Regions from separate parts of the Pseudomonas sp. 1 genome, predicted to be linked through region 3. Evidence: predicted binding sites of a transcription regulator. Region 3 holds the regulator's gene; each other region holds the start of a gene.

Region 1 (9,791 bases), on a different contig from region 3:
TTCTCCGCCACGTCGCTGAACATTGCCGACAACATGGGCAACACCCAGCGTCTGGCCCAGGAAAACGCTCAGCAGACCCAGATCGGTCGCACGTCGATGGAAGAAGCGTCGTCCTCGCTGGAGCAGATTGCCGGCGCACTGAACACCACGGCGACCGTGATCAACACGCTGGGTCAGCGCTCCCAGGAAATCGGCGGCATCGTCAGCGTGATCACCTCGATTGCCGAACAAACCAACCTGCTGGCACTCAACGCCGCCATCGAAGCGGCCCGTGCCGGTGAACAGGGTCGGGGTTTTGCCGTGGTGGCCGACGAAGTGCGCAATCTGGCGTCGCGCACTCGTCAGGCGACCGATGAAATCTCCGGCATGATCCATAGCATCCAGCAGGAAACCGGCAACGCCATCAGCACCATGGAACAAGGCAACGTGCTGATGCAGGAAGGCCTGTCGCGTAACGCCAACGTCGCATCGGCGCTGGCGCGGATCGATGAGCAGAGCCGTTCGGCAGGCCAGCAATTTGCCGCGATCACCACCGCGACCCAGGAACAGAGCAGCACCGCGACGCTGTTGAGCAGCAACCTGCAGAGCATCGCGATGGCCAACAGCGAGCAGCGCGAGGTGGTGTCCAACCTGGCAATCACCGCCAAGGAACTGGAAGGCCTGGCAGCCGACCTGCGCCAGGAGGTCGACCGCTTCCGTTGAGGCCTCTTTGAAGTAGCTATCGCGAGCAGGCTCGCTTCCCCAGGCTTCTTGTAGGACCTGTGAGAGCGAGCCTGCTCGCGTTTTGGCCCACCACCATCGCGGCATTTACTGAGTCGCCGGCCGGTATTGCAACGCTTCGGCCAGATGCTCGCGACTGATATCCGCGCATTTCTCCAGATCCGCCAATGTCCTCGCCACCTTGAGCAACCGGTGCGCCGAGCGCAACGACAAGATCAGTCTTTCGCACGCCGTCTCCAGCCAGGCTTCATCGGCTGTGGATAACTTGCAGTGCTTCTTCAGCCCCGGAAAATCGAGAAACGCATTGGCGCAGCCCTGGCGTTTTTGCTGACGCTCGCGGGCCTCGGCGACCAATGTGGCCGCGCTGGCGCTGTCATCTCCCGGTTTCACCGCAGGGTTCAGCGCTGTCGCCTCTCGTGCCACCGTCAGGTGCAAATCGATCCGATCCAGCAACGGCCCCGACAGTTTGTTGCGATAGCGCTGCACCATGTCCGGCGTGCAGGAGCACTTACCACTTGGTTCGCCCAGATATCCACAGGGACAGGGATTCATCGCCGCCACCAGCTGGAATCTCGCGGGAAAGCGCACCCGTTCCTTGGCCCTTGCGATCACGATGCAGCCGGATTCCAGCGGTTCGCGCAGAACCTCCAGCACCTTGCGATCAAACTCGGGCAGCTCATCGAGAAACAACACGCCGTGATGGGCGAGGGTGATTTCGCCGGGTTGCGGTTTTGAGCTGCCACCGACCAGTGCCGGCCCGGAGGCCGAGTGATGCGGCTGGCGGAACGGGCGCTGTGGCCAATGGGTCAGCGGCGCTCCACTGGCGACGGATTGAATCGCCGCCACCTCCAGCGCTTCACTCTCGGCCAGCGGTGGCAGCAACCCCGGCAATCGACTGGCCAGCAACGTCTTGCCCGTCCCGGGTGGCCCGCTGAACAGCAGGTTGTGTGCGCCAGCGGCGGCAATCAGCAGCGCCCGTTTGGCGGCCAGTTGGCCCTGTACTTCATTCAGGTCGGGATAGGGTTTGGCGGCATGGATCAGCCCGTCCGAGACATAAGGCTCGACCGGTGTATGTCCATTGAAATGCGCCACGGCCTCCAGCAGATGATCCACCGCAATCACCCTTAGTCCCGAAGCCAGACAAGCCTCCTCGGCATTCGCCCGTGGCACCACCAGCGTCCGCCCGGCCTTGCGCGCTGCCAGCGCCGCAGGCAACACCCCGCGCACCGCCCGCACAGCGCCGGATAACGCCAGCTCACCCAGACATTCCACGTCATCGAGCGTCAACGTCGGCACCTGCACACTCGCCGACAGAATCCCCAGCGCAATCGCCAGATCGAACCGCCCGCCATCCTTGGGCAGATCCGCCGGCGCCAGATTCAGCGTGATCCGCCGCGCCGGAAACTGCAGCCCGGAATTGATGATCGCACTGCGCACCCGGTCCTTGCTCTCTTTCACCGCCGCTTCGGGCAGGCCGACCATGGTCAGCGAGGGCAAGCCGTTGGCCAGGTGGACTTCGACGGTGACAGCGGGAGCATCCACGCCAATCTGGGCGCGACTGTGGACGATGGCGAGGGACATGGTCGTTCCTTGTGTTGAATCGGGGGCCGCTTCCTGCGGGTTTTTGAAGGGTAGTTGAGCGGGGTTCTAGCGTTTGAGTAGAGGTTTACAAGACGTATCAGAAAGCGGTTGTGCGGGCCTATGCATTCATCTTCTGCCTGCTAACAGACCACTTGGCTCAAGCTCAGGTCCGCACGTAACGGCAACTTCAATAAACCTCCGTTGATTGGCTGACAAATTTCCAGCCAGTCGAAGTGCTTCGAGGTGTAGTTCAACAACCTGAAGTAGCTTTGTCTTTCTCTTTTTATCCTTCACAGAGACCTCCATCCTGATGGGTGTCGCTAATGTAATGACAGGCGTAAGGACAACTTAAATAGGCGCAGACGCTGATTTTTGTAGGGGCATGCCCTAATAGTTGTAGGACGCTAGTGAAAGCGACTCGACGGTCTTGTATTGCAAAGTCGGGTGCTCCAGTTTGGCCGCTCAATGCAGCCTCTGGAGGCGAAAAATGAACCGCAATGGTATGCGCTCGATTCATCCCGGCGAGGTTCTGAATAAGGAGTTCATGGAGCCGTTGGGCATGCCTGTCATGGACTTGGCCATGCCCACGAACTGGCCTGAAACCGAGATCGAGAAGCTTGTGAAATGCCAGCTCAGGATCTGCGCCGATCTGGCAATCAGACTGGCAATTCACCTCAACACCCCGCCTGAGTTCTGGATGAGTCTTCAGTCGACTTACGATTTACGCAGGGCCCAGCTCCGGCATGCGGGCCTATAGCGATTGCAGCATCCGCGAAGCCCTCTTCCACCAAGTGCCCGGTTCTGGGCGCTTTAGCATTTCCCGTTCTACCACCATCAACGGCACATCCTGCAACCGAATCCACGGCTGGTTATTCCAGTGCAGCAAACTCAACGACATCTCGGGCCAATTCAGCAGGCTTAGCTGTGGGCGTTCGCTTGTGGTGGGGTGCTGGGCGTCGCGCAGGGTGGGGATGACTTGATGGGTGAGCCATTCGCGTAGCGCTCGGTATTCGGGGCAGTAGTGATAGACGAGGAGGGCGTAGATGCCGGACTCGCTGATCAGGAGGGTGTTTTCGATCTGGTTGTGGATCAGGGTTTTGCGGGTTTGGTATTGGTCGGGGTCGAGTTTTCGCAGCATGCGTTCGTTGAGGTAAATGTGCAGCAGGCGGCCCAGGTCGCGGGCGGAGAACCAGGGTTGGTTCTGGATGAGCAGGGCGTGGAGGGGGAGTTTGTAGCGGGTGAAAACCTGAGGAGTGAGATACGTCTCTTCGTTATTCATTGAACAGCTCCTTTTGCTTTAGGGCTGCCCTCAATTGTCGCCAAACAATTGGGTGGCAGTCGTACGCGGGTTGGCGAACCGGAGCAAAAGGAACCCGGCAGACCCGAAGGTCTCCCACGCACAACCGCCATGACTCGATGTGGCGGTAAACACAGCCGCCATCATGGTTGTCGTGCGCCTTAAGCTTTCCGGGTCGCCAAACCCAGTGCTGAACATTCAGCATTGGGTGAGCTTAGGAATCAGGGCTTCACGACGCAATCGGACGGCGGGGTTGCAAGCTGTAGGATTCTGCCGAGAGTCAATAGCGAATCCTGAATGGCGGGAAGGTCGTTCCGACCTTCATTCGCGGGCAAGCCCGCTCCCACAAGGGGCCGCTTTCACAAAGACACGAGGTGTTACTCAGCCGGCGGCGTCAGCTTCGCTTCCAATTCAGCCACCTTCGCCTCAAGGCTTTCGAGCCGGGCGCGAGTGCGCGCCAGTACCACCATCTGACTGTCAAACTCTTCGCGGCTCACCAGGTCCAGTTTGCTGAAGGCACTTTGCAGCAGCATCTTGAACTGGCTTTCGATTTCGGCTTTTGGCAAGGGCGTATCGCCGCTGAACAGGCGGGAGGCGGTGCCGCTCAGGGCGTCGAGGAAGTCTTTGGGCGCGAGCATGGGATATGTCCTGGAAACAATGGCCGGCAGTGTATCACGCAGTGTCTATAGTCATTGACGCAGGCACGGATGCACGCTTTTCGCGCAACTGGATGCACGGCCGCGCACCGTTGTTGTGCGTATCCCGAGTGCCATTTGGGTGATGGCATCTGCGACAGCGGCCAAGGGATTGAAATCAGGGGTTTTTGGCGAGATGGCAAGCTTTCTGCTTAGTCACCTTCGACCCATGCACTGATGCAGTCGCTGTGACGAATGCAGTGCGGCAGACGGAGCGGGGAGTTTCGTCTGGAGCGGTTAGCTGGCGTCGACAACGAAGCGTTACAAAGCCAGGCACTGCGCTTAGACTTGAGTCGGGTTTGTTTTCCTGGGGCAAGTCCACCAATTCGGGAGAGAGTTTCATGAAGCTAGTCACTGCCATCATCAAGCCGTTCAAGTTGGACGACGTGCGCGAGTCGCTGTCCGAAATCGGCGTGCAGGGCATTACCGTTACTGAAGTCAAAGGCTTCGGTCGGCAGAAGGGTCACACCGAGCTGTATCGCGGCGCGGAGTATGTGGTCGATTTTCTGCCCAAGGTGAAAATCGACGTTGCCATCGACGACAAGGATCTGGATCGGGTTATCGAGGCGATAACCAAGGCTGCCAACACCGGCAAGATCGGTGACGGCAAGATCTTCGTGGTCAATCTGGAACAGGCGATCCGCATCCGTACCGGCGAAACCGATACCGACGCGATCTAAACGCCGCCACAAACCCAACGCCCCAGGAGAAAACAATATGACTCTGCGTAAATTCGCAGGGCTAGGAGCCCTGTTGTCTATCGTAATGCCCGGCCTGGCCATGGCGGCAGACGAAGTGGCAGCTCCAGTCCTGAACTCCGGCGACACCGCCTGGATGCTCACCTCCACAGCCCTCGTACTGTTCATGACCATTCCCGGCCTCGCGCTGTTCTACGGCGGTATGGTCCGGTCGAAAAACATTCTTTCCGTGATGATGCAGTGCTTCGCCATTACCGGCCTGATCAGCGTCCTGTGGGTCATTTATGGCTACAGCATCGCGTTCGACACCACCGGCATGGAGCAAGGCGTCGTCAACTTCAACTCGTTCGTGGGTGGATTCGGCAAGGCGTTCCTGGCCGGTGTCACGCCAGCGAGCCTGACCGGCCCGGCGGCGCTGTTCCCCGAGGCGGTCTTCATCACCTTCCAGATGACCTTCGCGATCATCACCCCGGCGCTGATCGTCGGTGCGTTCGCCGAGCGGATGAAGTTCTCCGCGATGCTGATCTTCATGGGCATCTGGTTCACCCTGGTCTATGCACCGATCGCGCACATGGTCTGGTCCGGCAATGGCGGCCTGATGTGGGACTGGGGCGTGCTCGACTTCGCCGGTGGCACCGTGGTGCACATCAACGCCGGTGTGGCCGGTCTGATTGCCTGCCTGGTACTGGGTAAACGCAAAGGCTTCCCGACCACCCCGATGGCGCCACACAATCTGGGTTACACCCTGATGGGCGCGGCGATGCTGTGGGTTGGCTGGTTCGGCTTCAACGCCGGTTCCGCCGCAGCCGCCAACGGCACCGCCGGCATGGCGATGCTGGTGACTCAGATCGCGACCGCCGCTGCCGCACTGGGCTGGATGTTCGCCGAGTGGATCACCCACGGCAAACCAAGCGCACTGGGTATCGCATCCGGTGTGGTTGCAGGCCTGGTTGCGATCACTCCGGCCGCTGGCACCGTGGGCCCGATGGGCGCACTGGTGATCGGTCTGGCAGCGGGCGTGGTGTGCTTCTTCTGCGCCACCACCCTGAAACGCAAACTCGGTTATGACGACTCCCTGGATGCCTTCGGCGTGCACGGTATCGGCGGTATCCTCGGCGCGATCCTCACCGGTGTGTTCGCCGCACCGTCGCTGGGTGGCTTCGGCACCGTCACCGACATCGCCGCACAAGTCTGGATTCAGTGCAAAGGCGTCGGCTTCACCGTGATCTACACCGCGATCGTGACCTTCATCATCCTCAAGGTGCTGGATGCCGTGATGGGTCTGCGCGTGACCGAGGAAGAAGAATCGGTTGGCCTGGATCTGGCACAACACAACGAGCGCGGCTACAACCTGTAAGCACGCGCCGCAAAAACTTGCCCGGCTTGCCGGGCATTTTTTTGTCTGGAATTTGTCTTCCCTGATATAGCTGAAAGGATTTTTCGTACGGCTTTGGTCGTGTTTACGACGTGTGTTTTTCTGCGGCCAAAGGCTTACATCATTGAAGGAACATCAGGGCCTTTGTTTTTTTCCAGAGCGCGCTAGAATGCGCCCCGAACGTGCGGAGAACTGTATGTGGCAACAGACTCTGATAACCCTGCGGGCGCGGCCCCGGGGCTTTCATCTGGTGACGGACGAGTTGCTCGCCGGCCTGCCCGAACTCAAGGCATGCCGGGTCGGTCTGTTGCATTTGTGGCTGCAGCATACCTCGGCGTCGTTGACCATCAACGAGAACGCCGATCCGGCGGTACGTCGCGACTTCGAACGATTTTTCAATCGTCTGATCCCACAAGGAGCAGACGGCTATGAGCATAACGACGAAGGCCTGGACGACCTCCCGGCGCACTTCAAGGCCAGCGTGCTGGGCTGTCAGATCAGTTTGCCGATAACGGCGGGCCGACTGGCACTGGGCACCTGGCAAGGCGTTTACCTGGGCGAGCACCGTGATCATGGCGGTGCCCGTAAAGTCCTCGCCACCTTGCACGGTGAAGAGGCATAAACCGTTGGTCACCAATGGTTACCGATTTTTTTCCGGCGACTTTCGACAGTCGCTAAAGCTGGTCTATAACTAATCTGCTTTTCGCAAGTCATGAGGTAGAACATGAGCGACGATGATCTGGAAAACGACGACCTCGAAGTAGGCGACGAAGACGAGGCCGAAGACGGTCTGGAAGCAGCAGCGGAAGACGTTGCTGAAGACGATGGCGGTGACGATACGCCGGCCCCGGCTGCCAAAGGCAAGGCCAAGGCTGCGGTATCGGTCGACGAGTTGCCGAGCATCGAAGCCAAGAACAAGGAGCGCGATGCCCTGGCCAAGGCCATGGAAGAGTTCCTTGCGCGCGGTGGCAAGGTTCAGGAAGTGGAGGCCAACGTGGTCGCCGATCCGCCCAAGAAGCCGGACAACAAGTACGGCAGCCGCCCTATCTGAGGCGTGCCGCTTGCTTGCTGAAAAAGCCCGCCGTCGCTGCGGGCTTTTTCATGGGCGAAAGAAATCTAGCGGCGGCTGTTCCAGCGGGCGAGCACCGCGGGCAGATCGGTCAGGCTGCGAATCTCGGCATCCGGCAGGCGTTCCGCTTCCCAGACCTTGCCGGCCGGGTTGAACCAGATCGCTCGCAGACCGGCCTGCTGCGCCCCGGCGATGTCATCCCCCGGATGATCGCCGATATGCACGGCGGCTTCGGCGCTCACGCCACCGCGTTGCAACGCTTCGTGGAAGAGTCGCGCATCCGGCTTGGCGATGCCGATGTCTTCGGCGCACAACGCGAACTTGAAGTAGTCCGCCAGCCCGAGACGACGCACATCGGCGTTGCCGTTGGTGACCACGCCGAGGGCGTAGTGCCTGGCGAGGGTTTCCAGGATCGGCTCGACCTCCGGGAACACCTCGATCTGATGCCGCGCATGCAGAAACACTTCAAAACTCTTGTCTGCCAGTTCCGACGCTTCGTCGTGGGCGTAGCCGGCTTCCTCCAGCGCATGGAACAGCACTCGCCGGCGCAGCGCGCTGATGCGGTGCTTGAGTCCCGGTTCGTTGGCCAGCACCCGCTCGCGGATCGACCAAAGATGCTCCACCGGCACCGCGCCCAGATTCGGCGCATGTTCGCTCAGCCATTCGCGCAAAACCGCTTCGGCGCTGACGATCACCGGGGCGGTATCCCACAGGGTGTCGTCGAGGTCGAAGGTGATCAACTGGATACTCATGAATCGTCGCCTTTCATGCGTTTGGCCCGTGGATGGGCGCTGTCGTAGACCGCCGCCAGATGCTGGAAGTCCAGGTGGGTATAGATCTGGGTGGTCTTGATGTCCGAGTGGCCGAGCAGTTCCTGCACCGCGCGCAGGTCCTGGGAGGATTCGAGCAGGTGGCTGGCGAAGGAGTGCCGCAGCATGTGCGGGTGCAGGTTCTGCCCCAGTTCGCGCTCGCCCGCCAGTTTGACCCGCACCTGAATCGCGCGCGGGCCGAGACGTCGGCCTTGCTGGCTGACAAACACGGCATCGTCCGCCGGATTGGTCAGCGCCCGCAAAGGCAGCCATTGTTCCAGCGCTTCCCGGGCCTTTTTGCCGACCGGCAACAGGCGCGTCTTGCTGCCCTTGCCCAGCACCTGAACCATGCCGTCGGCCAGATCGAGCTGATCGAGATTGAGCCCGGTCAGCTCCGACAGGCGCAGGCCGGAGGAATAGAACAACTCCAGAATCGCCTGATCGCGCCGCGCGAGAAAATCGTCCTCCACAGCACCTTCAAGCAGTTGCAGGGCGCGGTCAGTGTCGAGGGTTTTCGGCAGGCGGCGCTCGCCTTTGGGCGGTGCCAGGCCGGTGGCCGGATCGTGATCGCAGAGGCCTTCGCGGTTCAGATAGTGATAGAGCCCGCGCACCGCCGAGAGCAGGCGCGCCAGGCTGCGCGAGGACTGGCCCTGGGCATGCAGGCGGGCGATCAGACTGCGCAGACGCTGGATATCCAGTGCCTGCCAGCTGCCGATGTTCTGTTTGTTGCACCAGCCGAGGACTTTATCGAGATCGCGGCGGTAGGCCGACAGGGTGTGCGGCGACACCTGCCGCTCACTGCGCAGGTGTTCGCAGTAAGCGTCCAGTTGTCGTTCCATGCTCAGCGTACCGAGCGCAGGGAGCTGTTGACCCGTGGCAGCACGCGACCCATGACTTCGGCGATGTAGCTGAGGAACAGCGTGCCGACCGAGCTCTTGTAGTGCTGCGGATCACGGCTGGCGATAGCCAGAATCCCGTGGATGCCTTGATGGCTGACGGCGACTACGGCGGTGGAGCCGATCTGCTTGCGTTGCTCTTCGCCGAACAGGAAGTCCAGCTCGTGTTCACGCAGGCTGCCGCTGACGCTCTTGCCTTCGGTGAGCAGGCCGCCGATGGCGGTTTGCGCATCGGCGTGGGTCACCCAGCGACCGACCGGGGCCGGGTTGTCGCCGAGCAGGATCAGGCTGACAAAGGGCACCTGGAAATCCTGGCGCAGGCTGTCTTCGACGCTGATCACCACGTCTTCCAGAGTGGCAGCGTCCATCAGGGCGAGAATCAGGCGACGGGTCTTGTCGAACAGGCGATCGTTGTCCCGGGCGACGTCCATCAGGTGCGAGAGGCGATGACGCATCTCGATGTTGCGGTCGCGCAGAATGGCCATCTGACGCTCCACCAGCGAGACGGTATCGCCGCGTTGATGGGGGATGCGAAGGGACGGCAGCAGTTCTTCATGCTCGACGAAGAAGTCCGGATGAGCCTCCAGGTACGCGGCAACCGCTGCCGCCTCCAGGCTCTCGGACGCTGATTCACCGGACTGTCGGGCGGGT
Region 2 (9,791 bases), on a different contig from region 3:
GCCAGATCCTGCCATTGAGCCAGTGGCAGCGGGCCGCGTTGTTCAAACAACTGCGCCAGGGTTGTTCCCGAATATTCACGCATCACGTAGTACAAATGCTGACGCTGTCCGGCGCTATGGACTTCAGGAAAATGCCGCCCGGCGACGCGTTTGAGAAACCATTCTTCCGCCAGCAAGGCCTGGCCGGCCTGGGCATCGTCCGCCCATTGTGCGGGCAAGGTTTTCAACAGCCAGGCCTGGCCCTGACCATCGAGCACTCGATACAGCAACGATTGTTGGCTGCGCCCTATAACCTCCTGAACCCGCCAGCCTTCAAAGACCTGACCCGGTTTCAGCTGCGGGGGCAGAGGCCACTGCTGCAAATGAACCAGCGCATCGCCAAGGCTGGCCTCCCCGACGGCATCTACCCGCACCAACAGCGCACTGGCGTTGTCCTGACTGCCGGCCAGGTGCGCAGCGTTGACCAGTGTTTGCGCAGCGCTGTGCAGGTCCGGCTGATCGCGCAAAATTGCGGCGATGGCGGTGTCGCCGAGCGCTGCCCACACGCCATCACTGAGCAGCACGAAACATTCGCCGTCACGCAGCTCGCCGTCGAGAAAATCCAGCACCAGATGCTGATCCAGTCCCAGTGCGCGCTTGAGCACGTGCTGCATGCCCGGCTGATCCCAGACGTGATCCTCGCTGATCCGCTGCAAGGTCGCTGCGTGCCAGCGATAGACCCGGCAATCACCGACGTGCGCCAGGGTAAACCGCCGGCCACGCAGGACCAGTGCACTGATCGTGGTGAGCAGCGGCTGACCGCCACCGTTGGCCTGCAACCAGCGGTTTTGTGCGAGCAACAGACGATCGAGGGCCTGGGCCACGCTCCAGGTTTCCGGGGTGGCGTAGTAATCCAGCGCCAATGCCTGCAAAGTCGAGCGCGCGGCCAGCCCGCCATCGGCGCACTGGCTGACGCCGTCGGCGATGGCGAACAGAAAACCTTTGCTCGCAGCCAGCGCCGGGGCCGGCGTGACCAGGCGCAAGGCATCCTGGTTTTCCGCGCGTGGTCCGGTGGCGCTGGCTTCGGCGAAACTCAGTTGCAGAGCCATTCGGGCCTCAGACCCGGGCAGCGGTCACGGCCGCCGAACCCCAAGTGGTTCGCCAGCGACGTTTGACACCGTGCAGACCGAACCACGCCAATACGCCAAGGCTGGCGAACAACCACAGCGCCAGTTGATAGCTGCCGGTGCTCTGTTTGATCGCGCCCATGCCTGCCGCCAGGGCAAACCCGCCGATGCCGCCGGCCATGCCGATCAGCCCGGTCATCACGCCGATTTCGCGACGGAAACGCTGCGGCACCAGTTGAAAAACCGCGCCATTACCTGCGCCGAGGCCGAGCATGGTGCAGACGAAAAGTGCCAGCGCCGCGTAGGAACTTGGCAGGTTGAAGCCGACCGCTGCAATACAAACCGCTGCAACCGTGTACATCGCCAAGAGGGTGCGGATGCCACCGAAACGGTCAGCCAGCGCGCCGCCCAGTGGACGCATCAGGCTGCCACCGAACACGCAGGCGGCGGTGTAGTAACCGGCGGTCACCGGGCTCAGGCCGTATTGATCGTTGAAGTAGCCGGGCAGGGCGCTGGCCAGGCCGATGAAGCCGCCGAAGGTGACGCTGTAAAAAAACATGAACCACCAGCTGTCGCGATCACCCAGGGCCTTGAAATAGTCGGCCATGGATTTGGCTTTCGGCCGCTCGGGCGCGTTCTTCGCCAGCCAGGCGAACAGCACCAGGGTCAGGATCAGCGGAATCAGGGCGAAACCGAACACATTGCTCCAGCCGAACGCCGCCGCCAAAACCGGGGCAATCAACGCCGCGAACACGGTGCCGGAATTGCCCGCCCCGGCGATGCCCATCGCCTTGCCTTGATGCTCCGGGGGATACCACTGCGAGGCCAGCGGCAGGGCCACAGCGAACGAGGCGCCGGCCATGCCGAGGAACAGGCCAAGCAGCAAAGCCTGTTCATAACTGTGGATGCCGAGTTTCCAGGCGCCGAGCAGCGCGCAGATCACGATCACCTGACCGATCAGCCCGGCGGTTTTCGGCGACAGGCGATCGGCGAGCATGCCCATCGCAAAGCGCAGCACCGCGCCGGCCAGAATCGGCGTCGCCACCACGAGCCCGCGCTGTTGGGTGGTCAGATGCAGGTCGGCGGCAATCTGCACCGCCAGCGGGCCGAGCAGGTACCAGACCATGAAGCTCAGGTCGAAATACAGGAAGGCCGCGAACAGAGTCGGGGTGTGGCCGGATTTCCAGAAGCTTTTATTCATCGCGCACCTCAGCTGTAGAGAATCTCGAGAAGGAGTCAGAACCAGCACAGTGGGGCGCCGCCACGGCCGCACCACCGGCCCCGGGCTGTGGGGCCAAAACGCAAAAACGCCGCTACCCGGATCGCCGAAGGGGGCGAAGAAGGTGAGCGACGTCTTTGTCGTGGGTGGGGCAACCGCCGTTGGTTACCTGTGCGTAATGCTTAGCGAGATTTGTGCCAGATCGGTGTGGCTTGTTTCCACGCTTTGCGTGCAAACGCATCCGTCACGTTCAGAAGCGGACGCGGAGCGTCCATGGCTGCATTCCCACGCGGAGCGTGGGAACGATCAATGTGGGGGAGCACTTCAGCCCAGCAACTCGCTCATGGCAATGATCTGTTCAGCGACCTGAATCAGTTTCTGCTGACGGCTCATGGCCTGGCGGCGCATCAGGGTGTAGGCCTCTTCTTCGTTGCAGTCCTTCATTTTCATCAGTAACCCCTTGGCCAGTTCGATGCGCTTGCGCTCGGCCAGTTGCTGGTCGCGGGCCTGTAGCTGGGCGCGCAAGGCCTGATCGCTTTCGAAGCGGGCCATGGCCACATCGAGAATCGGCTGCAAGCGTTGTGCGTGAATGCCTTCAACAATGTAGGCACTGACCCCGGACTTGATCGCCTGACGCATCACGCCAGGATCATGTTCGTCGGTGAACATCACGATCGGCCGGGGCTGGTCGCGGCTGACCAGCACCACTTGCTCCATTACATCGCGGCTCGGTGACTCGGTATCGATCAGGATTACGTCCGGACGCACCGTTTCGACGCGCGCCGGCAGGTCGATGGTCAGACCCGACTCGTCGATCACCTCGAAACCGGCCTCGGTCAGCGCGGCTTTCAGGCGTCCGACTTTTTTCGCGGTGTCGTTGATCAGCAGAATGCGCAACATGTTCGCGGTCTCCTGTCAGCGCTGGGCGAGAAGGGGCGCGCTGTCGCTCAGCGCGTGCAGCTTGAAGCTTCGGGCATAGGCGGCCGGGTCGCTGCCGTCCCAGATTTTGCCGTCGATCAACTGGCTGCTGCGCATGTCCTTGCCCCGGGCCGCGACGCCCATGGCAGTCGCCGCGTCGCGATAGATCTCCAGTTGTTGCACCTGACGGGCGACGGCGAGGTAATCCGGGTCATCGCGCAGCAAACCCCAGCGGCGGAACTGGGTCATGAACCACATCCCATCTGACAGGTACGGCAGATTCACCGCGCCATCGTCATGAAAACGCAGTGCGTGCGGATCCTGCCAGCGATGACCGAGGCCATCGTCGTAGTCGCCGAGAAAGCGCGGTTCGATGCAGGACAGCGGGGCGTCGAGGTATTCCGCCGCGCTCAGCAACTGGGCGGTGCTGCGGCGGTTTTCCGGGCTTTCTTCGATGAAGCGGCTGGCCTCGAGGATCGCCATCACCAGCGCGCGGGCGGTGTTGGGATATTGGTCGACGAAGGCGCGGGTGCAGCCAAGGACTTTCTCCGGGTGATCGGGCCAGATGGTCTGGCTTGTCGCCAATGTGAAGCCGAGATCCTGCTGTACGGCGCTGGCCGCCCACGGCTCGCCGACGCAGAAGCCATCAATGCGTCCGGCTTGCAAGTGCGCGACCATTTGCGGCGGCGGCACGACCACGCTGTCGACATCCTGCAACGGATGAATGCCCTGGCTCGCCAGCCAGTAATAAAGCCACATGGCATGGGTGCCGGTCGGGAAGGTCTGGGCGAAGGTCAGTTTTGCGCGGGTTTGGTGCACATGCCGGTGCAGCGCTTCAGGACCGGTCACGCCCAGGCCCTGCAAACCGTGGGACAGGTTGAGGCTCTGACCGTTCTGGTTCAGGCCCATCAGCACCGCCATGTCGGTCGGCGCGACACCGCCGATGCCCAGGTGCACCGCGTAGATCAGGCCGTAGAGGCTGTGGGCGGCATCGAGGTCGCCGCTGACCAGGTTGTCCCGCAGGTTGGCCCAGGAGCTTTGGCGCTTGAGGTTCAGGGTCAGGCCGTAAGGCTGGGCAAAGCCTTGGGTGGCGGCGACCACCAGCGAGGCGCAGTCGCTCAAGGCCATGAAGCCGAGGTTGATCGCGCTTTTTTCCGGGGCATCGCTGCCGTTGACCCAGGCCAGCGGCCCGGCGGAGGTTAGAGTCATAAAAGCCACCCTCAAAAAAAACGTCGTCCTAGGCTTTGCCCGCGCAAAACCGAGAGACGACGCCATTGTCCTTGCCTGCACGCCACCATTGGCCTGCGGGCTGATGCCGGGGAGGGTGCAAGGCATATGCCATGCGCACGGATTTACCCGTGCGCCTCGCGCGGTGGGGCGATGCCCGGCTATAATCGCCGCCTCTTTTCGCCGCCCGAGTCATAGCCGCCCATGTACACCCTGGCCCGTCAGCTGTTGTTCAAACTTTCCCCGGAAACCTCCCACGATCTGTCGCTGGATCTGATCGGCGCGGGCGGGCGTTTGGGCCTCAACGGCTTGCTGTGCAAGGCTCCGGCGTCGCTGCCGGTGAATGTCATGGGCCTGCAATTCCCGAACCCTGTCGGTCTGGCGGCCGGTCTGGACAAGAACGGCGCGGCCATCGACGGCTTCGCGCAGCTGGGTTTCGGTTTTGTCGAAATCGGCACCGTGACCCCGCGCCCGCAGCCGGGCAACCCGAAACCACGGATTTTCCGCCTGCCGGAAGCCGAGGCGATCATCAATCGCATGGGGTTCAACAACCTCGGTGTGGATAACCTGCTGGCGCGGGTGGCGGCGGCCAAATACAAGGGCGTGCTGGGGATCAACATCGGCAAGAACTTCGACACCCCGGTCGAGCGCGCGGTTGAGGACTATCTGATCTGCCTGGACAAGGTCTACGCCCACGCCAGTTACGTCACGGTCAACGTCAGTTCGCCGAACACTCCGGGCCTGCGCAGCCTGCAATTCGGCGATTCGCTCAAGCAATTGCTGGCAGACCTGGCCACCCGCCGCGCCGAACTGGCCCTGCGCCACGGCAAACATGTACCGCTGGCGATCAAGATCGCGCCGGACATGACCGACGAAGAAACCGCGCAAGTCGCCCAGGCGTTGATCGAAACCGGGATGGACGCGGTGATCGCCACCAACACCACCCTCAGCCGCGTGGGTGTCGAAGGCATGGAACACGGTGACGAGGCGGGCGGTCTGTCCGGCGCTCCGGTGCGTGAGAAGAGCACCCACACCGTGAAAGTGCTGGCGTCCGAGCTGGGCGGCAAGCTGCCGATCATCGCGGCGGGCGGCATCACCGAAGGCAAGCATGCGGCCGAGAAGATCGCTGCCGGCGCGAGCCTGGTGCAGATTTATTCCGGCTTCATCTACAAGGGCCCGGCGCTGATCCGCGAATCGGTGGACGCCATCGCCGCCAAACGCTGATCCTTTGTGAGAGCGAGCTTGCTCGCGATGGCGTCCGTTCAGTCAACATTTCGTGTGACTGATGCACCGCCATCGCGAGCAAGTCGAGTCGTCGCAACGTCGCTCCCACAGGTTTTGTGTATGGCATAAATAATGTGGCAGGCATAAAAAAGGGCTCCTCGAAGGAGCCCCTGGGCCGTGGCCCGCCGTCCGGGAAGGACGTGCATGGTGATCAGGTTTTTACGAAATCAGATTGTCGTGTCGCAATAAGTGCCCTGTGTCAGCCGACGGCGTGAAGTTCGTTGAGTCTGTGGATTCCCGCAGTGCCGGTCATACCGTCCCAGTTGTCGCCGCGTCCTTCTCGCCAGCCGTTGATCCAGGCTTGACGTACCGACGGTAGAGTAAATGGGCAAAGCTCACGGGATTTGCCACCAACGCCATATTGATATCCGCGCAAAAAAGCTCTTTCCAACGGATCACGCTTAAGTCTTCTCATAGGGTGTTTCCCTCACTTGTTGACTGTTTTTGTCGCGTCGACCTCAATTGAGGTCTGGCAGAAAAACTCTGCCGTTGGCGGCTCGCTGCCGGCGTGGCGAGCCAAGGTGTTGACGCCGTTGCGACGTCAACCTGTGTGCAGTTCTAACCAATGAGTCACATCGATGGAATGACCGTTTTGTCATAAGGACGTAACGAAAAAGATGCTATGGCCATAAGTAACCGCGTATTTATCCAGTGTTTATTGGCCAAACCCCGGTATGATCGGCCCCGCGCTGGATGATGAGGTTAATCCTTTAGTGAGAATGACCCACGTTTACGCTGGGTTACTATTCGACGAAGGGTTGCTTTGAGTCATTTTGTTGCTTCAACTTCTTTATCTGTCCCGGCATCTAAGCTCTTTTAACCCGAGCAGCGGGGATGGAACGGCACACCTTCGTGCCACGCGGGCGTTCTTGTAGAAAAGCGCCTGATTGAAAACCGGACCGGCAATGCGTTGCCGGTTCATTAGCCAAAGGCTGTGAAAAAACCATGTCCGACCGTTTCGAACTCTTCCTCACTTGCCCCAAAGGCCTTGAAGGCCTGCTCATCGAGGAAGCCGTCGGGCTTGGCCTTGAAGAGGCCCGCGAACACACCTCCGCCGTGCGTGGCATGGCGACCATGGAAACCGCTTATCGTCTGTGCCTCTGGTCGCGTCTGGCCAACCGGGTGCTGCTGGTGCTCAAGCGTTTCCCGATGAAAAACGCCGAAGACCTGTACCACGGCGTACTCGACCTCGACTGGCAGGATCACATGCTGGCCGACGGCACCCTGGCCGTGGAATTCAGCGGCCACGGTTCAGGCATCGACAACACTCACTTCGGCGCCCTGAAGGTCAAGGACGCCATCGTCGACAAACTCCGCACCCCGCAGGGCGACCGACCAAGCATCGACAAGCTCAACCCGGACCTGCGCATTCACCTGCGTCTGGATCGCGGCGAAGCGATTCTGTCCCTCGACCTTTCCGGCCACAGCCTGCACCAGCGCGGCTACCGCTTGCAGCAGGGCGCTGCGCCGCTGAAGGAAAACCTCGCGGCCGCGATCCTGATCCGTTCCGGCTGGCCGCGCATTGCCGCCGAAGGTGGCGCGCTGGCTGACCCGATGTGTGGTGTCGGCACGTTCCTGGTAGAAGCCGGCATGATCGCCGCCGATATGGCGCCGAACCTGCGTCGCGAGCAATGGGGCTTCACCGCCTGGCTCGGTCACGTACCGGCGCTGTGGAAAAAACTCCACGAAGAAGCCGTCGAGCGCGCCGCCGCCGGTCTGGCCAAACCACCGCTGTGGATCCGTGGTTATGAAGCCGACCCACGGCTGATTCAGCCAGGCCGCAACAACGTCGAGCGCGCCGGCCTGAGCGAGTGGATCAAGATCTATCAGGGCGAAGTCGCGACCTTCGAACCGCGTCCGGATCAGAACCAGAAAGGTCTGGTCATCTGCAATCCGCCGTACGGTGAGCGTCTGGGTGATGAAGCCAGCCTGTTGTACCTCTACCAGAACCTTGGCGAGCGTCTGCGTCAGGCCTGCCTGAACTGGGAGGCGGCGGTGTTCACCGGTGCACCGGACCTCGGCAAGCGCATGGGCATCCGCAGCCACAAACAGTATTCGTTCTGGAACGGCGCGCTGCCGTGCAAGCTGCTGTTGATCAAAGTCCTGCCGGATCAGTTTGTCACTGGCGAGCGCCGTACTCCGGAGCAACGTCAGGCCGAGCGCGAGCAAGCCGCTTACGACCAGACGCCGAACGAGCCGCAAGAGCGCAAGTTCAACAAGAACGGCAACCCGATCAAACCGACGCCGGCCCCGGCGCCAGTGATCGAGCAGCCGCGCCTGAGCGAAGGCGGGCAGATGTTTGCCAACCGCCTGCAAAAGAACCTCAAGGCGTTGGGCAAGTGGGTCAAGCGCGAAGGCATCGATTGCTACCGCGTCTACGATGCGGACATGCCGGAATACGCGATGGCCATCGACCTGTACCACGACTGGGTGCACGTTCAGGAGTACGCCGCGCCGAAGTCGATCGACCCGGAAAAGGCCTCGATCCGCATGTTCGATGCGTTGGCGGCCATCCCGCAGGCGCTGAACATCGACAAGAGCCGCGTGGTGGTCAAGCGCCGCGAGCGTCAGAGCGGCACCAGGCAGTACGAGCGTCAGGCGGCCCAGGGCAAGTTCAATGAAGTGACCGAGGGCGGCGTGAAGTTGCTGGTCAACCTCACCGATTACCTCGACACCGGACTGTTCCTCGATCACCGGCCGATGCGCATGCGGATCCAGAAAGAGGCCGCCGGCAAGCGCTTCCTCAACCTGTTCTGCTACACCGCGACCGCTTCCGTCCACGCAGCCAAGGGTGGCGCGCGCAGTACCACCAGCGTCGACCTGTCGAAAACCTACCTCGACTGGGCGCGCCGCAACTTGTCGCTCAACGGCTTCTCCGACAAAAACCGTCTGGAGCAGGGCGACGTGATGGCGTGGCTGGAAAACTGCCGCGAAGAGTACGACCTGATCTTCATCGATCCACCGACCTTCTCCAACTCCAAGCGCATGGAAGGCATCTTCGACGTGCAGCGTGACCAGGTGCAGTTGATCGACCTGGCCATGGCGCGCCTGGCAGCGGGCGGGGTGTTGTACTTCTCCAACAACTTCCGCAAGTTCCAGCTCGAGGACAACCTGGCCGAGCGTTACGCGGTCGAGGAAATCACCGCCAGCACCATCGACCCGGATTTCGCCCGCAACGGCAAGATCCATCGCGCCTGGAAAATCACGGCTCGTTGACACTCTGCAAAATTGGATCCACAGAGCCTTGATTTTTAAAGGCTCTTGGATCCGTCCAGAGCTAGCCAAATTAGTGGCTAATAGCTATAACTCACACACGGCCGATGGGGTTTTTCCCGCAGATGCTGACGTAGTGAGTGGCTTTTATGTCGTTGCACCCCGTGCGCCCGAAGATATTGGGTTTCATCAGCGAAGAAGTCTCGGCCTGGCTGGTCGCGCTGCTGGTATTGCTCGCCGGCGGGATTCTCACGGGGCTGCTCGCCTGGGGCACCCTCAATCAGTTTCACAGCCAGTTGCGCCAACGCTTTCAGCTACTGGCCAACGAGCGCTACAGCCGCATCGAAGAACGTTTTCAGGATCAGGAGCAACGCCTCGATGGCCTGCGACGGTTCTTCGCCAACTCCGAATCGGTGTCCCGCGCCGAATTCGACGGCTACACCCGACCTTTGTTACTGCGTACCCAGGCCTATTCGTTCGCCTTGCGGGTGAGCGGCGCCGAGCGTGCAGCGTTCGAGAAACAGGTGCGAGACGAGGGCCTGACCACCTTCAGCGTGCGCGAACTCAATGCACGCGGCGAACTGCAACTGGCCGCGGCTCGCGATGAATACGTCGTGGTGGTGTACAGCCAGACCCAGAGTCGGCTCGGATCTCCGCTGGGGTATGACTTGCTGGCGCAACCTTTGCGCCGATCGACCCTTGAACGGGCTGACCAGCTGCACGGGCTGGCGGTTTCGCAGCCGATGCATCTGGTGTCTATCGAGCCGGCTTATGCACGCGGCGTCCTGCTGGTCGCGCCAGTGGTTCGTCAGGGCGAAAACGTC
Region 3 (9,791 bases):
CAGATACTCGGCGACCGGCTGATCGAGACCGGATTGTGCGCGCAGCTCCGGTTTCCAGTACGGATTCGGCAGGCAGCGTACATCGAACACCAGATCCGCATCCACCGGCATGCCGCGTTTGAAACCGAACGACTCCACCAGAAACGCAGTGCCCGGCTCAGGCTGGTTCAGCAGGCGCAGCTTGATGGTGTCGCGCAGTTGATAGAGATTGAGGTTAGTGGTGTTGACCTTCAGATCGGCCAGATCGGCGATCGGGCCCAGCAGGGCGGTTTCGTCGTTGATGGCCTCGGCCAGCGAGCGGTTGGCATTGCTGAGCGGGTGACGACGACGGGTCTCCGAAAAACGTTTGAGCAATGTTTCGTCATCGGCATCCAGGAACAGGACATCGCACTGGATGTGCCGGCTGCGAACTTCCTCGAGCAGCTCTGGAAAACGTGACAGATGGCTCGGCAGGTTGCGGGCGTCGATCGAGACAGCCACCAGCGGCTGGAGCATTTCGGTATGCACCAGCGCGCGCTCGGCGAGATCCGGAAGCAAGCCGGCAGGCAGGTTGTCAATGCAGTAGTAGCCATTGTCCTCAAGGACATCCAGGGCAGTACTCTTACCCGAGCCGGAACGGCCACTGACAATGATCAAGCGCATGATTACGGCCTGTTCTGTTCTTCCAGTACAACCTGGTACAAGGCTTCGTTGCTTGGTGCGCTACGCAGTCTGTCGCGCACATCCTTGCGGTCGAGCATGCTGGCGATCTGGCGTAAAAGCTCCAGGTGAGCATCGGTGGCGGCTTCCGGCACCAGCAGGACGAACAGAAGGTCCACAGGCGCGCCGTCGATAGCGTCAAAATCGATAGGGGCGTCAAGGTGCATCAGCGCACTGATCGGCGCTTCGCAGCCCTTGAGGCGGCAGTGGGGAATGGCGATGCCGTTGCCAAAACCGGTGGAACCCAGTTTTTCACGGGCAATCAATGCCTCGAAGACATCTTGCATCTCCAGATCCGGGACTTCCCGGGCGATCAGGTTGGCAATTTGTTCGAGGGCTTTCTTTTTACTGCCGCCCGGCACGTTCACCAGGGAACGGCCGGGGGTCAGGATACTTTCAAGTCGGATCATGGGGGTGGGGGTTATCGACCGGTAGCGCCCTGAAGCAGGCTCTGGGTCTTTTCCTTATGCTTTTTGAGTTGTTTATCAAGCTTGTCGGTCAGCGCGTCGATCGCAGCGTACATGTCAGTATGTTCCGCGTTAGCGACGACTTCATTGCCGGGAATATGCAGCGTGGCTTCGATTTTCTGCTTCAGCTTTTCGACGCACATCGTGACTTGCACGTTGGTGATCTTGTCGAAATGTCCCTCAAGCCTCTTGAGCTTTTGCTCAACGTACTCACGGAGAGGTTGGGTAACTTCCAGTTGGTGTCCACTGATGTTGACTTGCATACAGCTTCTCCTTCGTTGCCAGTGCATAAAGCGGCAGGCCGAAGAGCCTGCCACTGGAACGCTGTAACGTGGCTTACATCAACCGCTTGCGTTCGCTCGAAGGCGCGATCCCGAGGGATTCGCGGTACTTGGCGACGGTGCGGCGAGCCACCTGAATGCCTTGTGCCTCCAGTAAACCAGCGATCTTGCTGTCACTCAACGGCTTTTTCTGATTTTCCGCGGCAACCAGTTTCTTGATGATCGCGCGGATCGCCGTGGAAGAGCATTCACCGCCTTCGGAGGTGCTTACATGGCTGGAGAAAAAGTATTTCAGCTCATATATGCCCCGCGGGGTATGCATGAATTTTTGCGTGGTCACTCGGGAAATTGTCGACTCGTGCATGCCCACTGCTTCAGCGATGTCATGCAGGACCAGCGGCTTCATGGCTTCGTCGCCGTACTCCAGGAAGCCGCGCTGATGCTCGACGATCTGGGTGGCAACTTTCATCAGGGTTTCGTTGCGGCTCTGCAGGCTCTTGATGAACCAGCGGGCTTCCTGCAACTGATTGCGCATGAAGGTGTTGTCGGCACTGGTGTCGGCACGACGTACGAAACCGGCGTACTGGGCGTTGACCCGCAGACGCGGCACTGATTCCTGGTTCAGCTCCACCAGCCAGCGTTCGTTGTCCTTGCGTACGATGACGTCAGGCACCACGTATTCGGCTTCGGTCGACTCGATCTGCGAGCCGGGGCGCGGGTTGAGGCTCTGCACCAGTTCGATGACCTGGCGCAGTTCGTCTTCCTTGAGCTTCATGCGGCGCATCAGTTGGCTGTAGTCGCGACTGCCGAGCAGGTCGATGTAATCGGTAACCAGGCGCTTGGCTTCGGCCAGCCAAGGGGTCTTGGCCGACAGCTGGCGCAATTGCAGCAGCAGGCATTCGCCCAGGTTGCGCGCGCCGATGCCGGCCGGTTCGAACTGCTGGATGCGGTGCAGGACGGCTTCGATCTCGTCCAGCTCGATATCGAGTTCCGGATCAAAGGCGTCGAGGATTTCTTCGAGGGTTTCGTCGAGGTAGCCCTGATTGTTGATGCAATCGATCAGGGTGACCGCGATCAGGCGATCGGTGTCGGACATCGGTGCCAGATTCAATTGCCACAGCAGGTGGCTTTGCAGGCTCTCGCCGGCGGAAGTGCGGGTGGTGAAGTCCCACTCGTCATCATCGCTGCTCGGCAGGCTGCTGGCACTGGTCTGATAGACGTCTTCCCAGGCGGTGTCGACGGGTAGATCGTTGGGGATTCGCTCGTTCCATTCGCCGTCTTCGAGGTTATCGACTGTCGGCGCGGTCTCCTGATAGGAGGGTTCCTGGATCTCGGTGTTGGGCTTCTGCTCGGCGTTGTCGGCCATGGGATCGGAGTTGTCGAAGTCGTCGCCGTCTTCCTGGCGTTCGAGCATCGGATTGGATTCCAGAGCCTCCTGGATTTCCTGCTGCAGATCCAGGGTCGACAATTGGAGCAGGCGGATGGCCTGTTGCAGCTGCGGTGTCATCGTCAGCTGCTGGCCCATTCTCAAGACTAGCGATGGTTTCATGGCAGGGGCTTAACACCTTTTTCGCCGGCGCTATGCGCCATCCACTACAGGGCGCCGGGGCGCCAAACTTAAGCAAATTATATGCCTGAAACTGTCGTGTTTGCCTAGAGCGCTGTAACAATAAAAGCGTATAAAAAAGCGCTTCAACGTTACAGCACCCGAACGGCTGATCGAATGCCGTCTTGCTTACAGGCGGAACTCGTGACCCAGGTAGACTTCCTTCACCAGATCGTTGGCGAGGATGGTCGCGGAGTCGCCTTCAGCGATCAACTGGCCGTCGTTGACGATGTAGGCGGTTTCGCAGATATCCAGCGTCTCGCGGACGTTGTGGTCGGTGATCAGTACACCGATGCCCTTGGCCTTGAGGTGGTGGATGATCTGCTTGATGTCGCCGACCGAGATAGGGTCGACACCCGCGAACGGTTCGTCGAGCAGGATGAACTTCGGTGCCGTGGCCAGTGCGCGGGCGATTTCCACCCGGCGGCGCTCACCACCGGACAGGCTCATGCCAAGGTTGTCGCGGATGTGGCTGATGTGGAATTCCTGCAGCAGGCTTTCCAGCTCCTTGCGACGACCGGCCTTGTCGAGTTCCTGGCGGGTCTCGAGGATGGCCATGATGTTGTCGGCGACCGACAGTTTGCGGAAGATCGACGCTTCCTGCGGCAGATAGCCGATACCAGCCTTGGCGCGACCGTGCATCGGCTGGTGGCTGACGTCCAGATCGTCGATCAGTACGCGACCCTGATCGGCCTGGACCAGGCCGACGATCATGTAGAAACAGGTGGTCTTGCCGGCGCCGTTCGGGCCGAGCAGGCCGACGATCTGACCGCTGTCGATCGACAGGCTGACGTCGCGCACGACCTGGCGGCTTTTATAGGCCTTGGCCAGGTGCTGAGCTTTCAGAGTTGCCATTACTGGGTTTTCTCGTCGGTTTTCTTCTTCGGCTGGATCACCATGTCGATGCGCGGACGCGCTTCGGTGACCTTGCTGCCAGTGGCTCGACCGGCGCTGGCCAGTTTTTTCACCGTGTCATAGACGATTTTCTCGCCTTGAGTGGTGTTGTTGTCCTTGTCGACGACTTTGGCCTTGTCGATCAGTACAACGCGGTTCTGCTGTGCGTGGTACTGAATGGTCACGCCCCAGCCCTGAACGGGTTTGGTGTCGCCGGCAGTCTGCAACTGTTCGAAGTAGGCGAGGTTGCCAACCGAAGTCACGACGTCGATGTCGCCGTTGGGCGCACGGGTCATGGTCACGGTGTTGCCTTTGACGACCATCGAACCCTGGGTGATGATCACGTCGCCTTTATAGGTGGCAACGCCGTTCTTGTCGTCCAGCTGGGCATCGTCGGCCTGAATGCGGATTGGCTGCTCTTGATCGTTCGGCAGAGCCCAGGCGCTCACGCTTCCCAGTGCTGCGCCCAGACTGAGCAAAATAGGGAGGGTTTTAACGAGCCTCATACTGTCCTCTTACGTTCGATAGCAGGTGTATCCTGCTTTCCTTCAAATACGCTTTCATTCCTACGCCAGTCGATACACCGCCAGCGCCGTCGATTCTAACGGGTTGCTGGGTCTGCGCATATTGCTGCTGCGGGAACACCGTCATGCGAGTGGAGGTGATCAGGGTATCGCGGTTCTTTTCGTCGGTGCGCTTGACGCGTACCGAGTCGATCAGTTCGACCTCGGTGCCACCGGAGTTCACTTCGCCGCGTTCACTGGTTACGTGCCATGGAAAATCGGTGCCACGGAACATGTTCAGATCGGGCTTGGTGACCAGTGTAATGTCGGTCGCCTTGACGTGCTCAGCCTTGTCGGACGTCATTTCGTACTGCACTTTGCCGTCTTCGAGGTACTGGATCGTGTGTGTATTGGTCGCATACCAGTCGATCGGGCTTTCCTCTGCCGAAACCGGCGGTTTGTCGAGGAAGCGCTCCGGGCTGATGTTCCAGTAGCCGACCGCACCGAAAATCGCTGCGATGCAACCGAACAGCAGGATGTTGCGAAACTTTTTGCTAAACATGGTTGGACTCACAGGTACGCGTTGTTGGCGGCGTCGAGGCTGCCTTGGGCGCGCAGGATCAGTTCGCAGAATTCGCGGGCGGCACCTTCGCCGCCCCGGGCCTGGGTCACGCCATGGGCGTGCTCGCGCACGAATGCAGCGGCGTTGGCTACGGCCATGCCCAGCCCCACGCGGCGGATCACCGGCAGATCCGGCAGGTCGTCACCGAGATAGGCCACTTGTTCATAGCTTAGGCCCAGTTGCTCCAGAAGACCGTCGAGAACGACCAGTTTGTCTTCGCGGCCCTGAAACAGGTGCGCAATGCCGAGGTTTTTTGCCCGGCGCTCGACCACCGGAGTCTTGCGACCGCTGATGATGGCGGTCTGGACGCCGGCGTTCATCAGCATCTTGATGCCCTGGCCATCGAGCGTATTGAAAGTCTTGAACTCGCTGCCGTCTTCAAGGAAGTACAGGCGACCGTCGGTGAGGACGCCGTCGACGTCGAAAACCGCCAGTTTGATGGCTTTGCCGCGTTGCAGCAGATCGTTGCTCATTTACATCACTCCTGCGCGCAGCAGATCGGAGAGGTTGAAGGCGCCGACCGGGCGATCCTCTTCATCCACGACAACCAGTGCGTTGATTCGGTGGTCTTCCATGATTTTCAGGGCCTCGGCGGCGAGCATCTCGGCGCGGGCGGTCTTGCCGTGCACGGTCATCACCTGGTCGATGGTGGCGCTGTGGATATCGATGCTGCGATCCAGGGTGCGACGCAGGTCGCCGTCAGTGAAGATCCCGGCCAGTTTGCCGTCCGCTTCAAGAATGACGGTCATGCCCAGCCCCTTGCGGGTCATTTCCATCAATGCATCCTTGAGCAGGGTGCCGCGCTGTACCTGCGGCAGTTCCTGACCGGCGTGCATGACATTCTCCACTTTAAGCAGCAGGCGCCGTCCCAGCGCGCCGCCCGGGTGGGAAAAGGCGAAGTCTTCGGCGGTGAAGCCGCGCGCTTCCAGCAGCGCCACGGCCAGGGCGTCGCCCATGACCAGTGCGGCGGTGGTCGAGGAGGTCGGCGCCAGGTTCAGCGGGCAGGCTTCGTGCTCGACGTGCACGTTGAGATTGACCTCGGCAGCCTTGGCCAGCGGCGATTGCGGATTGCCGGTGACGCTGATCAGCTGGATGCCCAGGCGTTTGATCAGTGGCAGCAGGGTAACGATTTCGTTGGTGGAGCCGGAGTTCGACAGGGCCAGAATCACGTCGTCACGGGTGATCATGCCCATGTCGCCGTGACTGGCCTCGGCCGGGTGCACGAAAAACGCCGGGGTGCCGGTGCTGGCCAGGGTCGCGGCAATCTTGTTGCCGATGTGTCCGGACTTGCCCATGCCGACCACGACAACACGGCCCTTGCTGGCCAGAATCATCTCGCAAGCGCGTACGAAATCGGCGTCGATATGGGGCAACAAGCCTTGTACGGCTTCCACTTCGAGGCGGACGGTGCGTTGTGCCGATTGAATCAGGTCGCTGGTTTGGCTCATGTCAGAAATCGTATAGCCCGATGAAAAGGCGGCGATTATAGCGGTTATGTTGAAAAGCCTCACGCAAGTTCGTCGTGCTTTGTCATTCCTTGTTGCCAAAACTCTGTAAATAAGGCTTCAAGCCCTTCAAGTCGCAGAATGCAGGCCGGTGCAGGCCTTGGGCGCTTGCCCTTTGCAGTGATATAGTTCGCCGCCAGTTCGGCCTGCCCGGGATGTAGGGGCTTTCCTCCAGAAAGCCAGGTGTCCGAGTGAGAGGCTGCATCGCAAGGAGTTTAGATGAGTGCCGATAACGCCTACGCGGTCGAGCTGAAGGGAGTCTCCTTCAAGCGCGGTGCGCGGAGCATTTTCAATAACGTCGATATCCGCATCCCGCGCGGCAAGGTCACCGGCATCATGGGGCCTTCCGGGTGTGGCAAGACCACACTGTTGCGCCTGATGGGCGCCCAGTTGCGGCCATCCAAAGGCGAGGTCTGGGTCAACGGCCAGAACCTGCCGAAGCTGTCGCGCAGCGATCTGTTCGATGCGCGCAAACACATGGGCGTGCTGTTTCAGAGCGGTGCGCTGTTCACCGATCTTGATGTGTTCGAGAACGTCGCCTTTCCGCTGCGGGTTCATACCGATCTGCCGGACGAGATGATTCGCGACATCGTGCTGCTCAAGTTGCAGGCCGTGGGCCTGCGCGGTGCGATCGAGCTGATGCCTGATGAGCTGTCTGGCGGCATGAAACGTCGTGTCGCCCTGGCCCGGGCCATTGCCCTCGATCCGCAGATCCTGATGTACGACGAACCGTTCGTCGGCCAGGACCCGATCGCCATGGGTGTTCTGGTTCGCCTGATCCGGCTGCTCAATGATGCCCTGGGAATCACCAGTATCGTGGTGTCGCACGATCTCGCCGAAACCGCGAGCATTGCCGACTACATCTATGTGGTCGGTGATGGCCAGGTATTGGGGCAGGGCACGCCGGATGAACTGATGAGCTCGGACGATCCGCGTATCCGCCAGTTCATGACCGGTGAACCCGACGGCCCGGTGCCGTATCACTTTCCAGCGCCGGATTACCGCGCAGATCTTCTGGGGAAGCGCCGCTGATGCGCAGAATTACTTTAATGGAGCGTGTGCGTCGTTTCGGCCTCGCCGGCATCGACAGCGTCGCAGTGTTCGGGCGTTCGACCCTGTTCCTGTTTCATGCCTTGCTCGGGCGGGGCGGCATCGGCGGCGGTTTTGGTCTGCTGGTCAAGCAGTTGCATTCCGTCGGCGTGATGTCACTGGTGATCATCGTGGTGTCCGGGATCTTCATCGGCATGGTGCTGGCGCTGCAGGGCTTCAACATCCTGTCGAGCTATGGCTCGGAGCAGGCTGTAGGGCAGATGGTGGCGCTGACCCTGCTGCGTGAGTTGGGGCCGGTGGTGACCGCGCTGTTGTTCGCCGGTCGTGCCGGTTCGGCGCTGACGGCGGAAATCGGCAACATGAAGTCCACCGAGCAGCTGTCCAGCCTGGAAATGATCGGGGTCGACCCGCTCAAGTACATCATCGCCCCGCGTCTGTGGGCCGGCTTCATTTCCCTGCCGGTGCTGGCGATGATTTTCAGCGTGGTCGGCATCTGGGGCGGTTCGTGGGTCGCCGTCGACTGGCTGGGCGTCTACGAAGGTTCCTACTGGTCGAACATGCAGAACAGCGTGAGCTTCGGTGACGATGTGCTCAACGGCATCATCAAAAGTGCAGTATTCGCTTTTGTCGTCACCTGGATCGCCGTATTTCAAGGCTATGACTGCGAACCCACTTCCGAGGGAATCAGCCGTGCCACCACCAAGACCGTGGTTTACGCCTCGCTGGCAGTACTCGGCCTGGACTTTATTCTGACCGCTTTGATGTTTGGAGATTTCTGATGCAAAACCGCACCCTGGAAATCGGTGTCGGCCTGTTCCTGCTGGCAGGGATCCTGGCTTTGTTGCTGCTCGCTTTGCGGGTCAGTGGCCTTTCTCCGACTTCGACCACCGATACTTACAAGCTTTACGCGTATTTCGACAATATCGCCGGTTTGACGGTCAGAGCCAAAGTGACCATGGCGGGTGTGACGATCGGCAAGGTCACCGCGATCGATCTGGACCGCGACAGCTTCACCGGTCGGGTGACCCTGCAAGTGGATAAAAGCGTCGACAACCTGCCGACCGACTCCACAGCATCTATCCTGACTGCGGGTCTGCTGGGCGAGAAATACATCGGTATCAGCGTGGGCGGGGAAGACACCCTGCTCAAGGATGGTGGAACCATCCACGACACGCAGTCGTCTCTGGTACTGGAAGACCTGATCGGTAAATTCCTGCTCAATACCGTTAGCAAAGACGCCAAATGAGGAGCTTTTGAATGATCTCTACCTTGCGACGTGGCCTGTTGGTGTTGCTTGCGGCGCTGCCGCTGGTGGCTAACGCCGTGGCGGTACAGTCGGCGCACGATCTGGTTCAGGACACCACAAACCGGATGCTCGCCGATCTGTCGGCCAATAAAGAGAAGTACAAGCAGGATCCACAGGATTTCTACACGGCGCTGAACACCATCGTCGGCCCTGTGGTAGATGCCGAAGGCATTTCCAAGAGCATCATGACGGTCAAGTATTCGCGCAAGGCAACCCCGGCGCAGATGAAGACCTTCGAGGAAAACTTCAAGCGCGGCCTGTTCCAGTTCTACGGCAATGCGCTGCTCGAGTACAACAATCAGGGCATTACCGTTGATGCGCCCAAGGACGAGTCTGGCGACCGCACCAGCGTCGGCATGACCGTCAAGGGCAACAACGGCGCGATCTATCCGGTGTCGTACACCCTGGAGAAGATCAACGGCGAGTGGAAACTGCGCAACGTCATCATCAACGGCATCAACATCGGCAAGCTGTTCCGTGACCAGTTCGCCGACGCGATGCAGCGCAATGGCAACGACCTGGACAAGACCATCAACGGCTGGGCCGGGGAAGTCGCCAAGGCCAAGCAGTCGGCCGAGCAGAACGAGAAGCCTGCCCAATGACCGAGTCGGCCATTCGTCTGGATGAAGCCAGTGAGCTGCAGCTCAGTGGCGTGCTGGATTACCGCACCGCGCCCGATCTGCGCGAGCAGGGCCGGGCGCTGATCAAGTCGTGCAATGCCCCGGCATTGGTGATCGATTGCTCGGCGGTGGAGAAGTCCAGCAGCGTCGGTCTGTCGCTGCTGCTGTGCTTCATTCGCGATGCGAAGGCCGCCGGCAAGGCGGTCAGTATTCGCGGGATGCCCGAAGACATGCGCGA

What was found. Region 3 encodes sigma-54, which starts transcription at its own class of promoters, with help from an activator protein. Its sites were predicted from a motif close to ANTGGCATNNANNTTGCTNT; they were not measured.
Positions count from the first base shown of each region.
Region 1: the regulator sigma-54 is predicted to act here: its motif matches at 4,429-4,448, upstream of glnK (P-II family nitrogen regulator).
Region 2: the regulator sigma-54 is predicted to act here: its motif matches at 4,567-4,586, upstream of AC1MDC_RS17655 (CmpA/NrtA family ABC transporter substrate-binding protein).

Region 1 covers NZ_JBWXMQ010000009.1:110,954-120,744, reverse strand. The annotation lists gene AC1MDC_RS15500 (methyl-accepting chemotaxis protein) at 1-702, shown strand, start outside; gene AC1MDC_RS15495 (YifB family Mg chelatase-like AAA ATPase) at 808-2,301, opposite strand; gene AC1MDC_RS15490 (HigA family addiction module antitoxin) at 2,789-3,058, shown strand; gene AC1MDC_RS15485 (BRO-N domain-containing protein) at 3,053-3,580, opposite strand; gene AC1MDC_RS15480 (accessory factor UbiK family protein) at 3,976-4,236, opposite strand; gene glnK (P-II family nitrogen regulator) at 4,635-4,973, shown strand; gene AC1MDC_RS15470 (ammonium transporter) at 5,011-6,348, shown strand; gene AC1MDC_RS15465 (secondary thiamine-phosphate synthase enzyme YjbQ) at 6,563-6,988, shown strand; gene sutA (transcriptional regulator SutA) at 7,091-7,417, shown strand; gene AC1MDC_RS15455 (HAD family hydrolase) at 7,483-8,187, opposite strand; gene xerC (tyrosine recombinase XerC) at 8,184-9,083, opposite strand; gene AC1MDC_RS15445 (DUF484 family protein) at 9,086-9,791, opposite strand, start outside.
Region 2 covers NZ_JBWXMQ010000011.1:38,495-48,285, forward strand. The annotation lists gene AC1MDC_RS17640 (bifunctional protein-serine/threonine kinase/phosphatase) at 1-1,088, opposite strand, end outside; gene AC1MDC_RS17645 (nitrate/nitrite transporter) at 1,096-2,307, opposite strand; gene AC1MDC_RS17650 (ANTAR domain-containing response regulator) at 2,650-3,225, opposite strand; gene AC1MDC_RS17655 (CmpA/NrtA family ABC transporter substrate-binding protein) at 3,241-4,452, opposite strand; gene AC1MDC_RS17660 (quinone-dependent dihydroorotate dehydrogenase) at 4,675-5,694, shown strand; gene rmf (ribosome modulation factor) at 5,954-6,169, opposite strand; gene rlmKL (bifunctional 23S rRNA (guanine(2069)-N(7))-methyltransferase RlmK/23S rRNA (guanine(2445)-N(2))-methyltransferase RlmL) at 6,700-8,970, shown strand; gene AC1MDC_RS17675 (sensor domain-containing diguanylate cyclase) at 9,117-9,791, shown strand, end outside.
Region 3 covers NZ_JBWXMQ010000010.1:59,693-69,483, forward strand. The annotation lists gene rapZ (RNase adapter RapZ) at 1-642, opposite strand, end outside; gene ptsN (PTS IIA-like nitrogen regulatory protein PtsN) at 645-1,109, opposite strand; gene hpf (ribosome hibernation-promoting factor, HPF/YfiA family) at 1,121-1,429, opposite strand; gene AC1MDC_RS16485 (RNA polymerase factor sigma-54) at 1,503-2,996, opposite strand; gene lptB (LPS export ABC transporter ATP-binding protein) at 3,183-3,908, opposite strand; gene lptA (lipopolysaccharide transport periplasmic protein LptA) at 3,908-4,453, opposite strand; gene lptC (LPS export ABC transporter periplasmic protein LptC) at 4,440-5,012, opposite strand; gene AC1MDC_RS16505 (KdsC family phosphatase) at 5,021-5,545, opposite strand; gene AC1MDC_RS16510 (KpsF/GutQ family sugar-phosphate isomerase) at 5,546-6,520, opposite strand; gene AC1MDC_RS16515 (ATP-binding cassette domain-containing protein) at 6,797-7,609, shown strand; gene mlaE (lipid asymmetry maintenance ABC transporter permease subunit MlaE) at 7,609-8,406, shown strand; gene mlaD (outer membrane lipid asymmetry maintenance protein MlaD) at 8,406-8,873, shown strand; gene AC1MDC_RS16530 (MlaC/ttg2D family ABC transporter substrate-binding protein) at 8,885-9,535, shown strand; gene AC1MDC_RS16535 (STAS domain-containing protein) at 9,532-9,791, shown strand, end outside.